3 regions of the Bombilactobacillus sp. ESL1092 genome follow, and region 3 is predicted to be linked to each of the others. Evidence: predicted binding sites of a transcription regulator. Region 3 holds the regulator's gene; each other region holds the start of a gene.
The links. The regulator Rex, encoded in region 3, represses fermentation and respiration genes when NADH is low (regulators of the CRP and FNR family bind a similar motif). The targets are predictions, from matches to a motif close to TTGTGAANTANTTCACAA.
Positions count from the first base shown of each region.

Region 1: AC3B6Y_RS04315 (NAD(P)-dependent alcohol dehydrogenase) is a predicted target of Rex. The motif match lies at 1,718-1,735, and genes of this name have one in related genera.
Region 2: AC3B6Y_RS04190 (CidA/LrgA family protein) is a predicted target of Rex. The motif match lies at 2,316-2,333, and genes of this name have one in related genera.

Region 1 covers NZ_CM176594.1:936,853-941,064, reverse strand. The annotation lists gene rhaB (rhamnulokinase) at 1-199, opposite strand, end outside; gene AC3B6Y_RS04320 (MFS transporter) at 212-1,471, opposite strand; gene AC3B6Y_RS04315 (NAD(P)-dependent alcohol dehydrogenase) at 1,813-2,934, shown strand; gene AC3B6Y_RS04310 (helix-turn-helix domain-containing protein) at 3,070-4,065, shown strand; gene AC3B6Y_RS04305 (DeoR/GlpR family DNA-binding transcription regulator) at 4,069-4,212, opposite strand, start outside.
Region 2 covers NZ_CM176594.1:908,382-912,593, reverse strand. The annotation lists gene AC3B6Y_RS04200 (DHH family phosphoesterase) at 1-1,711, shown strand, start outside; gene rplI (50S ribosomal protein L9) at 1,725-2,177, shown strand; gene AC3B6Y_RS04190 (CidA/LrgA family protein) at 2,494-2,931, shown strand; gene AC3B6Y_RS04185 (LrgB family protein) at 2,931-3,659, shown strand; gene dnaB (replicative DNA helicase) at 3,838-4,212, shown strand, end outside.
Region 3 covers NZ_CM176594.1:1,341,479-1,345,690, reverse strand. The annotation lists gene AC3B6Y_RS06140 (LTA synthase family protein) at 1-1,175, opposite strand, end outside; gene manA (mannose-6-phosphate isomerase, class I) at 1,499-2,476, opposite strand; gene AC3B6Y_RS06130 (redox-sensing transcriptional repressor Rex) at 2,585-3,214, opposite strand; gene AC3B6Y_RS06125 (glycoside hydrolase family 38 N-terminal domain-containing protein) at 3,318-4,212, opposite strand, start outside.

The sequences.
Region 1 (4,212 bases), 400 kb from region 3:
CTTGTTTGACTTTTTGCAGTCCCAGTAAAATTTCTTGGATAATATGATCAATGTCCCAACAATCAGCACCATTTTTGGAGGTAAATCCATTGGTAAAACGGTGCATTTCTTTCAATTGCAATTGGCCATCAATTAATTGACCCAGCATCAAACGCCCACTGGAAGCGCCAATATCAATTGCTACATAAGTTTTACTCACTAACTGCACCTTCTATTCTTCTTTGGTACCATAACGTTCCAAAGTGATTTCATCTAAAGATTTACCTTGAGTTTGTGGCGTCCAAATAACACCAATAATCAAAGATACTAACAGCAAAATAATCATGACCGTCCCAGCAACCTTAAAACCAAGATCTGCTAAAATCATTGGGAAAATGATCGACCAAATCCCAGAGCTACCACGGACAATAAAGAACATAAACCCTTGGGAGCCAGCACGGTACTTCGTGGGAAAAAGCTCCACTGCCCATAAAGCATACCAAGCTTGGGCACCAATTCCGGCAGATAGTCCCCAAATAATTACAAAAGCAATTAAAGCGGCCCAGCCGAAGCCAATATAAGTTAAAATTACCCAAGAAATAACAGCCATTAAAGCCCCTACAAAGAAGAAGCCCCGGGGATTAAGCCGATCGCCAAATAAGGCAAAACCGAAGTAACCAGATAAAGCGGTACATAACCACAAAACTGCTTGTAAAATATTTGCCTGCAAGGTATTTAAGCCACCGACAGTTTCATACACAAATGGCATAAAGAAGCCCATCGCCCCCGCCACTAAATTCCAGAGAGCATAAACACCGCATAAGAAGAGAATACTTTTAATGGAAACCATATTCGAAAATAATTCTTTATATGGATGCGGCTTAATTCCTGATTGCCGTTCTTTTTCCTTTTGTTGCAACCAATCCTGAGATTCCGGTAAGTTTCTTTGCAATAACCACGCAATAAATGCCACAATGGTTAAAAAGACAAATAATAAACGGTTACCTAATAAACCAAGTGGTGCAAATAATGATGCTGCTACAAAAACTAACGTCGGTCCCATGGACCAGGAAAATTGAGAAATCCCAATATCATGGGCCCGATTTTTTCCATCAGATGTTTCACCAATATACGTCCAAGAAGCAGGAACCCCCGCACCTACAGCCATACCTGTTACTAAAAAACCAATTAGTAACATCGGAAAATTAATAGAAAACACAATTAAAAGTGTTCCGACCATGTAGACCAACATATCATAGGTATAAATCATTTTGCGGCCGTATTTATCAGACAAATGCCCGCCAATGATGGCTCCCAATGCCGAACCAAAAGCATTAGCACTCAATGCCCCTAATAAACCGACGGCAAAGCTACTCAAACCAAAGTGCTTTTGCCACATTGTTAAACCTGCACCGCCCGCAACGATTGAGCCTGAGTCTAAAAAATTGGTTAAGGATACTGCCCACGTTGAAGCGTGCGAACTTTTAGCCATAACTTCAGATCTCCATTCATAATTCTTAATCGTAAACGTTTACTGTATAGATTGTAAGCGTAATCGCTAGACTAGCGCAATGGCATAATTCTTGATAATCAGTATCATATTAATACATTTTTTAATTTAATGATTTTAGATTCTGGAAATCAACCAGGGGCACAGTTCGTAATTTTTATCTATAAAAGCACTTTTTAGATTATTTTTTTGTAAAAATAAAATATTTAAACCATTCATCGCAAAACTTTATGAATAAAATCACAAGTTTTTATTGAAATCGTTTTTTGATAGTGACATAATCATTGTTGAAAAGGGTGAATTTCAAGAAAGGGGTTTTATTAATGAAAATTACTGCCGCTGTTGTCAAAGAACAAGGAGCACCATTTACCTTAGAAGATGACATTGAACTGCACGAAGTTGGTCCGACTGATCTCCAAATTCACATGGTGGCCAGCGGGATTTGCCATTCTGATGAAGCGATTCGCAAAGGCGATGCTTCGGTAGGCTATCCAGCAATTTTAGGTCATGAAGGGGCCGGTATCGTTGAAAAAATTGGTTCCGAAGTGAAAAACTTTCAAGTCGGTGATCATGTTATTTTATCTTTTTACGCTGATGGAACCTGCGATAATTGTTTAAAAGGGGTGCCTACACAGTGTCGTAATTATGGTGATTACAATTTGTCTGGGGTCCGGGCCGATGGTGAAGATCAATTTACTCAGAACGGTCAGCACATCTCTAATATGTTTAATCAATCCTCGTTTACAACGACTACCGTTGTTGACCAACGTAATGCTGTCAAAGTTGATAAAAGTTTAGATTTACGGAAATTAGGACCATTAGGTTGTGGTTATGTAACTGGTTCCGGTACTGTCTTTAATACTTTGCAACCGAAACCTGGTGATACGATCGCTGTCTTTGGTACTGGTGCCGTCGGTCTAGCTGCTATGATGGCCGGACGCATTTCTGGTTGTATTAAAGTTATTGCCGTGGACGTAGTTCCTCAAAGATTGGCCTTAGCCAAAGAATTAGGGGCCACAGATACAATTAATAGTAACGATGAGGATACCGTAGCTAAAATTCAACAATTAACTAATGGCTATGGCGTTGATTGGACGGTTGACACTACTGGTATTCCTGCAGTAATCAAAAACAGCGTTTTAGCATTAGCTCAAGGCGGAACGTGTGCTGCGATCGCCGTGACACCAAAATTATTAGAAATTTCTACTTGGAATGATCTCTGCGTTGATGATCGCAAAGTCGTTGGTGTCAACATGGGCGATTCCATTCCTCAAGTTGATATTACCCGCTTGATTGAATTTTATAAGTTAGGTTGGTTTAACTTTGATAAAACTGAAAAGTTCTATGATTTCAAGGATATTAATCAAGCCAATGCCGATTCTGTTTCGGGGAAAACGATTAAACCGGTTTTGATTATTGATCCCGACTACCAACCAGATAAATAATCGTCGTTACTCGACAGTAACTTGGGAATTTAAGAGTATTATAAAAGGAAATGTTTGGCTCAATATTAATCATTGACCAACATTTCCTTTTTGTTCCGTTATTGATCGCTAATCAGCTTGCGAAAGGATTTTATTATGAACGCACAAGTTATCCAAATGCTCCAACAAAAAACCAGTTTAGAACAACAACAAGAAGCAACTCATCATTTTATTGCTGATTTACCACAAAGTGCAGTCGCTACTTCTGTCGATCATCAAGCACTCCTCACTTTAACTAACGATTACTTTTTTAAGTATCATTCCGTTTACATCAGTAAACATAACCGCTTTGCCCCCTACCCTAAACACACGCATAAATTTTTAGAATTAAATTATATGTTAACTGGCAGTTGCTCTGAAGTCGTCGATGGGCAACTCGTCAAATTACATGAAGGTGATATTCTAATGATGAATGTTGGTTGCAGCCACTCCATCAAAGCACTCGGGACCAATGATTTACTCATCAATGTTTTGTTTCGCGACAGTAGTATTACTTTCAATTTATTAAACAGTATTCACAAAAATAATAGTATTACTTATAGTTTTTTATCTGATATTTCTCTTGGCAAGCACCCTACCCGCAATTATATTTTATTTCCGCAAAACCAAGACATAAAAGAAACCATGGACGAAATTATTGAAGAATATTTTCTTGAAAAATCGTACTCGAGTCGGATCATTGAATCTTATTTAGATATTCTTTTAGCCAAAATCCTCCGTCACCATCCTTTGCCGACAGTGAAGACCACCAATCGCCAACAAGATTTAATCATTCAATGCTTAAACGAAATTGATCAAAACTATGCCACTATTACTTTGGAACAGCTAGCTAACAAATATGGCTATAACAAAGATTACCTGGGTAATTTAATTAAAAAACACACGCATAATACTTTTTCCCAACTAAAAACCAAACAACGGCTCATTCAAGCTAACAGCCTATTACAATCCAGTACCTTACCGATTAATAAGATTATCACTAAAGTCGGGATTAAAAACAAAAACTTTTTTTATCAAAAATACCATGAATTTTACGGCATGTCGCCCGCCCAAAAACGCGCTGACTTTCAAAAACGCCATCAAGCTTTATAATGCCTATGCAATTGTTAATAGGATTTTAGCTTGTGTTATTTGCTGGGCAATATCTGCTGACGGACACTGATCACAAATAATTTCCGCTATATTCGTTTGCTGAAAAGAGGACATCAAAATATAATCATGACGTCCAAATTTCGAATG
Region 2 (4,212 bases), 430 kb from region 3:
GGTGAATCCTAATTTACAGCGCCATTTTGTTGATAAGGATTTACTAGGACGTAGTTTAAATCAAGTTAATCCAGAATTAATTCAACTGGTCGAAAAAAATGAACAGCAGCAACAAGCTGCGACGTTATTAACTATTGGTCAAACTCAATTTCAAACTTTTGTGCAACCAAATTTTCGCGTAATTTATTTTTTGGATGTTACGCAGTATGTAGCTATTAAGCAAAAGTATGAAGATGAAAAAATTTCGATTGGGCAAGTGTTTATTGATAATTATGATGAGCTTGTGCAAACCATGGCTGATCGGGATCGCTCAGATTTGAATAGTTATTTAACTAATCAATTAACTGATTGGGCTAATCAAAATGAAATGTATTTAAAACGCGTGGCCAGTGACCGTTTTATTGTGGTGGGCTATGTGAATGCGCTAAAGGCCCTGGAAGCTAATAGCTTTTCAATTTTAGATCAAATTCGTAAGACTACTTCGCAGCAAAATGTGCCGTTAACTTTAAGTATTGGCTTTGCTTATGGTAAAGATAATTTGGCCCAACTAGCGTTAGATGCGCAAAAAAATATTGATTTGGCCTTGGGTCGAGGTGGCGATCAAGCAGTTGTACGTGAGGCGGACGAACCAGCACGCTTTTATGGCGGCAACACCAATCCGATGGAAAAAAGGACGCGTGTCCGGGCACGGATGATTAGCCAAGCCTTAAGAGAGTTATTTAACCAAGTTGATGTTATTTATGTGATGGGGCACCAACAACCTGATATGGATTCTTTAGGTGCCTGTTTAGGCATTCATCGAATTGCACAAATGAATAATAAAACTTGTAAAATTGTGATTGATGCTAACGGAGCGCACACAGATGTTGCACGTTTATTGCAATGGATTGAGCAAGACCAGCATTTATCAAATGATTTAATTACGCCGCAACAGGCGTTAGATCAAGCTAATGCGCAAAGTATGTTGATTATGGTTGACTTATCCAAACCATCGCGTTCCGCTAGCCCAGAATTGGCGGCAAAGTTAGCCGATCAAACGGTAGTGATTGATCATCATCGGCGTGGTGAAGAATTTCCTGCTAATCCATTACTGGCCTACATTGAGCCTTATGCTTCCTCGGCTAGTGAATTGGTAACTGAAATGATTGAATACCAACCACAAAGTCAACAGTCTTTATCTAAACTAGAAGCGACGGCTATGCTAGCTGGTATTTTTGTCGATACACATTCCTTTTCTTTACGTTCAGGAACACGGACGTTTGATGCGGCCAGTTATCTACGCTCAGTAGGAGCTGACAGCACGAAAATGCAAAATTTGCTGAAAGAAAATGTGTCATCCTATATCCAAAGGAACCATTTAATTGATACTGTACAAATGGTGACGCCACAAATTGCCATTTGCACGGGTGAAGAAGATCAAGTTTATGATTCCGTGATTGCGGCACAGGCAGCTGATACTTTATTGACCTTATCAAAAATTGATGCTTCATTTGTGATTACTAAAAGGTCCGATGCCAAAGTAGCAATTTCGGCGCGAAGCTTGGGTGACTTTAATGTGCAAGTTATTATGGAAGAAATGGGTGGTGGCGGTCATTTATCCAATGCGGCAACGCAATTAGCTGATTATACAATTGCTCAAGCTAAGAAAGAATTGATTGCAATTATCCAACAAAAAGTAGAAGATAAACCTAAGCAAGCAGACAATAACTAGGAGGCATGAAAAGATGCGTGTAATTTTCACACAAGATGTTCGCGGTAAGGGTCGGCGTGGCGAAGTCAAGGAAGTCGCTGATGGCTACGCGCGCAACTTCTTAATTAAAAATGGTAAAGCTCAAGTTGCCACTGCCAAGGCCATTAGTGAATTGAATGGTAAAAAGCAAGCTGAACAACGAGAAAAAGATGAAGAACAAGCTAGTGCTCAAATGATTAAGACCGTTTTAGAAAAAGATGAAACGGTGGTTGAACTACAATCGAAAGCCGGCAGTGATGGTCGGTTATTTGGTTCAATTCCCAGCAAACAAATTGCGCAAGCTTTAAAACAACAGTACCAAATTGAAATTGATAAGCGCAAAATTGAATTGGCCGAGCCGATTAAAGTTTTAGGTTATATGAATGTACCAGTGAAATTGTATCCAGGGATTGAAGCCTCCATACGGGTGCATGTCAGTGAAAAGTAATACTATTGTTGTAATGTAAATTACAGTATTAGTTGCAGAATTTTTTGAGAAAAATTATAAAGAAACTAGGTTCTTGTGAATTCTAGTTTTTTTAATAGCTCAAAGATGTAAGGGCTTGCAGATTGTGAAGCAATTATCTTGTGAAATACTTGACAAATTCGTGAAAACGTTATAAACCATATGTAGATAGTTTTTAGTTTTTATTAAACTAAAATTTTATCGATTTTGGGAGAAAGAAAGTGATGATTGAACCAATTTATTGTTTAGGTCTCTTAGACAATAAGTGCGATAAATTTTAAGAATAGGTGATGTGAAAATGAAACCAGAAGATAAGAAGCCAAAAGCTGCACCATTATTGATTCAAATGTTAATTTATGCAGCAATTTTGTTTGTATCACAGTGGATTTCTAATATGATGCCAAAATCATTCCCTGTACCGACGCCGGTTATTGGCTTGATTTTGTTATATTTATTATTGACTTGTCATATTATCAAATTGGAGTGGGTTGATTCCTTTGGAAGTGCCATGATTGGTTTAATTGCCTTTTTGTTTGTACCATCCGGAATTTCCCTAGCTGCTAATTTGAACATTATGGCAAATGAAGGTGTCCAATTAGTTATCGTCATTATTTTATCAACAATCGTTTTGTTGGTAGTAACGGCTTATACAACAAGATTGTTATTATGGATCAGTAAAAAGATCAAACATACTGATACAGATACACAAGAACAAGTAGGAGGAGAGAACAAATGATGGCAGAGTTATTATCGAATCCCTTATTTGGTATCTTACTTTCATTGGGAGTTTTTGAAATTGGGCAATACTTATTTAATTTGACTCATGGCTTTTTCTTATTTCAACCGTTGTTTGTAGCGATGGTTTTGGGAATTTTTCTAATTTTCTTGTTAGGAAAAGGCATGGGAATGACGACTGCAGCAGCTTATACGAAATTCTATAAGCCTGGTGGGGATCTAATCTTCTGGTTCTTAACACCTGCCACAATTGCTTTTGCAATTCCGCTTTATAAACGTAATGATGTGTTTAAGAAGAATTGGCTAGTTATTTTATTGAGTTTGTTAATTGGTACCTTTATTTCCTTATTTGTTATTTTGGGAATTTCCAAACTCTTGGGACTCAGTCGGGTCGGCACAGCTTCCATGATGAGTCAATCAGCTACGACTGCGATTGCTTTACCATTGTCAACAGCTATTGGTGGCAACACTGCTGTTACTGCGATGGCATGTATCCTGAACGCCGTTATCATTTATGCTTTAGGTAAATGGTTAGTTAAGTGGTTCAGATTGGAAAGCGACCCCATCGGTGCTGGTTTAGGTATGGGTACTGCTGGACATACCGTTGGTTCTGCTTTTGCCTTGAAATTAGGTTCTGTTCAAGGTGCGATGGCCGCTGTTTCGGTTGTTATCATTGGTATTGTTGATAATATTGCAGTGCCACTGTTTGCACAAATGATGCATCTGTAAACACTAGTTTATAATTTAAATGATAAAACCTTTTCTAGTTAGTTAATTTAAACGTTGGTAACTAGGAAAGGTTTTTTGTTTACTTTCGATGGTGTTTAATGTTATTTTGAATATTTTAAAACATATATTATCCCTATATTATCCGTGGTAAAATTGTAACTAGATATGAGGTTAATTCATGAATGATACAACAATGCAGAGAATTCCACCTAATAATAAAGAGGCTGAACAATCAGTTCTAGGATCGATTCTATTACGTCCAGAAAAAATTGTTGATGCGGCTGAATATTTGACGACTGAGTCTTTCTATTATCATGCGCATCAGTTAATTTTTGCTGTCATGTTGGAATTAAATGAAGCAGACCAGGCAATTGATGTCGTGACTGTTAAAAATCAACTTGAAGCTAAAAATCAGTTAGCAGATATTGGCGGCGTTAATTATTTAGGGGATTTGGCAACAACCGTCCCCACCGCCGCCAATATTGTTTATTATGCCAAAATTGTAGCTGATAAAGCCGTATTACGACAGTTGATTAATACGGCAACTGATATT
Region 3 (4,212 bases):
GACTGATCTTGGAATTTATGGATACCGATCGCTGGATAAGCTTGATTTCTACGATACATAGTACCGGCATAAGGATGGTAGGCCTGTGAATTATAGCCAGCATCATTTAAATAATGCATGACACTCGGAAAATATTTTTTATTCGGTAAAATATCCTGATAGGGCGTATTGTTTAAAAAGTAATTGGAGAAACCCGTGTTGGCTTCAAATTCAATATTAGCCGTCCCCCCACCAAAACCAGGAGACACCATATAACCGCCAGCTTGTTGGACCGTTGGATTCGTAATCATCTTAGAAATATAAGGCATCGGATTTTTATTGCCAACAAGGGGATACCATTTCTGTGTCCGTAAAGGATTGGTTAAAGATTCATTTAAAATATAAATAATGTTAACTTTCCCAACTTTTTTCCCTTGATTGGCTTTAACCAAACCTTTTTGATAACGTTTAGTAATTTGCTTCATAGTCGCCGCGCTATAATTAGCAGGCTTAATCATTGGCGTAGAATGGGCATTAAAGACAAAACCAATTAAAGTACCCCGATTACGATAATTGGCCAATTGTGAACGATCAACATTAGTAATATTATGCTTCGCCAATTGTTTAGAAGCAAAAGAGCGCGTATTTCCTGCTTGTGAGAACAAGCTTAAAGCTATTATTGCTAACACCAAAAAGCCAATTCTCAACGGCCACAGCACCCGATGATTTTTTAACCACAAGCCTTTGGTAACTTTGTGTAACAGGTAGGCCGCTACAAGTAGTAATACAATGCCAATGGCTAAAAGTAATAATGATTGCCAACTGACCATTTTAATTAAACCACCAGCTTGACCAGCCATGTTTAAATCATTAGGTAACAATGGTTCAGAACGTGAAATAATTTTATTAAAGTCCACATATAAAATAATACTGAAAATAATGACGCTCAGGGATATTCCCCACCAATAATCACCTAACAGCGCAATTAGCATTGTTATAATGACTACTAGGAAAAACCAGTTGATTCGCGTGACGACAGGATTATTCTTAATTTCCCAGAACATTTCATGATAGCCGTGTGTCAAACTACCGGTTAAAGCTAGTTGAAATTCAAAATAAAATCCGTAAGCAATTAAACACACTAAAAGTACTTGCAGTAAAAAATACATAAAGCGTTTGACAGTTAGATTATGCACAATAAATCCTCTTTCGACTTAAATTAATACAGTTTTAAATTTTAGCACAATCTAATTTAGATAGGTATATTACTAGCATAATTTGCCGATAAGTCAAAAGCAGTTAAAATGCGGTATTACAAAAAATATTAAATTAAATATTTAAAAATGAGGTTGTAACTAGCAGCTAAATTGCTTTTGTCACAACCTCATATTAAGTATTAAAAAGTCGGAACAAAAAAATTTCGTAAATCAAACAAACCTTCTCCGCTGATAGTGACTTCAAAAGTCAAAAATCTGTGTTTAACTTCTCAAAACTTTTTGTCCCGACTCTTTTTTGAATATTAATCGACCTTGTCAATTGCTTCGGAAGCAATTATTTGGAGATTTTCCCCTTGAAATTGCCAAGCAGTAATTGGCGCCGGAATAATAAAGTGATCACCTAACTGTAACTCGTAGGTTTTCCCAGCAATCACTAGCTGTCCCGTTCCGGAAATCACGGAACATAAGGTGTAAGCACCCAACTGATGTTGCAAACTTAAAGCATCATTTTGCACTTGTAAGCCCCACACTGCAAAGTATGGCGAAACAGGTGGTTTCACATAAGTGGTGATGGAACTAGCACCAAATTGCTGGACCGCTTGATTAAGTTTTGGTGTTTGGAAAGGAACAGTAATCGTATCTAGAGCCTGTTTTAAATGCAGTTGGCGTTTTTGACCGGTAGCTTGTTCAATACGATCATAATCATACAAACGATAAGTAGTATCACTACTTTGTTGTGTTTCTAAGGCAATAATTCCTTGATTTAACGCATGAACACACCCACTAGGCACAAAAACAAAATCTCCTGTTTTGACTGGCATTTTTTTGAGCAAATGTTCCCAGTCCCCCGAGTCAATCAGTGCTTGTAATTCTGCCTTAGTTTGCGCATTATGTCCATAAATCAAATAGGCACCAGGCTGGGCATCAATAATATACCAACACTCCGTTTTGCCTAGCTCACCTTCATGTGCTTGGGCATAAGCATTATCTGGATGCACCTGAACTGATAAACTAGCTTCCGCATCTAAAATCTTAGTCAATAAAGGGAAAACTTTTCCTTGCGGGTAACCAAACAGCTCTGGTTGTTTTTGCCATAGTTGGGCTAAATCTTGCCCAGCAAAAGGTCCATTTTTAACAGTTGATAAACCATGAGGATGAGCAGAGATGGCCCAACATTCTCCCACTTGACCATCAGGTATGCGATAACCAAAACGTTCTTGTAGCTTACGCCCACCCCAAATTTTTTTTTGGAAAGCGGGTTGTAAAAACAATGGTTCCATCTAATACCTCCTAATAAAAGCAGCCGTAATCAACCAAAATTACTACTAACTTACCGCAAAATTCTCGCCTTACAAGCTAAAAGGTGAATCAAAAGTTAAACATTTAATTTAACTATAGTTATCTAAGAAATAAATTAATGTTTGTAATTCATTCGCTAAATCAACATTGTGCACGCGCACAGAATTAGGAGTTGCCAATCTTAACGGCGTAAAGTTCAAAATACCCTTGACGTTGGCTGCTACCAGTTCATCAGCGACCTTTTGTGCACTGATGACTGGTACTGACAAAATCACAACATCAATCTGTTCATCTGCTAAACGTTGTTCTAAAGAATCGACATCATAAACTTGCACACCATTGACAGTTTGGCCGATTAATTCCGGATTCTGATCAAAAGCGGCCGTAATCTTAATATTGTTCGTCTGTGAAAAGTTATAGTTTAATAATGCACTACCTAAGTTACCTACTCCGACCAACGCTACTTTCGTCGTTTGACTTTGGTTAAGTAACTTTTTAAAAAATTCCAGCATTGGTTCAACTTCGTAGCCGTAACCCCGCTTACCTAAAGAACCAAAGTAAGAAAAATCACGCCGAATCGTCGCACTATCCACTTGAACAGCTTTAGCTAATTCTGTTGAGGAAATCTTTTTAGTATTGGAATCATTTAAAAATTGAAAGTAACGATGATACAACGGTAAGCGCTTAATAGTAGCATTTGGTATTTTGTATTTTGTCATGGTTAATATCCCCTTGTGAACAAGTATAATTGATACTTTCAGTATCTACCTTTTAATATCACAATGTCAAGTAAATAAAATCACAAAGTTATTACCTTGAAAATTAACCATTAATTTTGATAAAAGTTGCCATCTCATACGGTGCTAGTTGTTGCGCGTCTGCTTGTAAAGACTGAACTTCTTCTAACGCATTGGTTCGTTGAAAACCAGCCGCTGAGAATTCCGTTAAAGCAACCGTTTTATTCGCTTGATTACTCAATCTAACCACAATCGCATTCTGAATTGTATAAGCACAGTAGAGAGCCGTAATCGTTACATCCGGATCCAACCGTAAGAAAGTCGCTTGGCGTGGTAACTGAGGTAATGATTTATCAAATTCAACATCCCAAATTTTATTGTCTAACCGATTGACAAATAAATTCAGTTTTTGTAACTGGTAATTAACATTGGGGGCCAACCAATTTTCAGCAGTCCGTGCTAACTGATTCTCGTCTAAGTCCGCAACTGCCACTAATCCAAACGCAAAATGATTTAAGCCGATTTCTTCAGCTAGTGGTGTTGGCGTCATCTGATGACCGACACTAGTAGTGTCGCCCGAAGCTCGCCCGGGACGCCACAATAAATTGGGTTTTCCTAATTGACCCGTAGTGGCTAGTAAAGTGACGGCAAAGCTTTGATTCAATAATTCGTATTCTTTCATGCCGCCACTTAACAAAAACAAACCTTGCTTGGGCTCATACATGCCCACAACTTTATCAAAGTTGTAAAGATTGACCGGTTTTTCAACAAACTCGTCTTGCCAATTATCCGCAATAGGCAAATTAGTAGTGGTTCGAAAACCGCCTTGAATTTGCGCCCACGCCTGTGAACTTTTGATACCCGTGTTAATCTTTAATCTCAAGCGATGATCTAAAGCTTGGTTGTCAATAATTAATTGACCATCTAACACCGAAGAACTTGTTGCTAAACTTAAAATAATTTTGAAGTTCACGTCAATT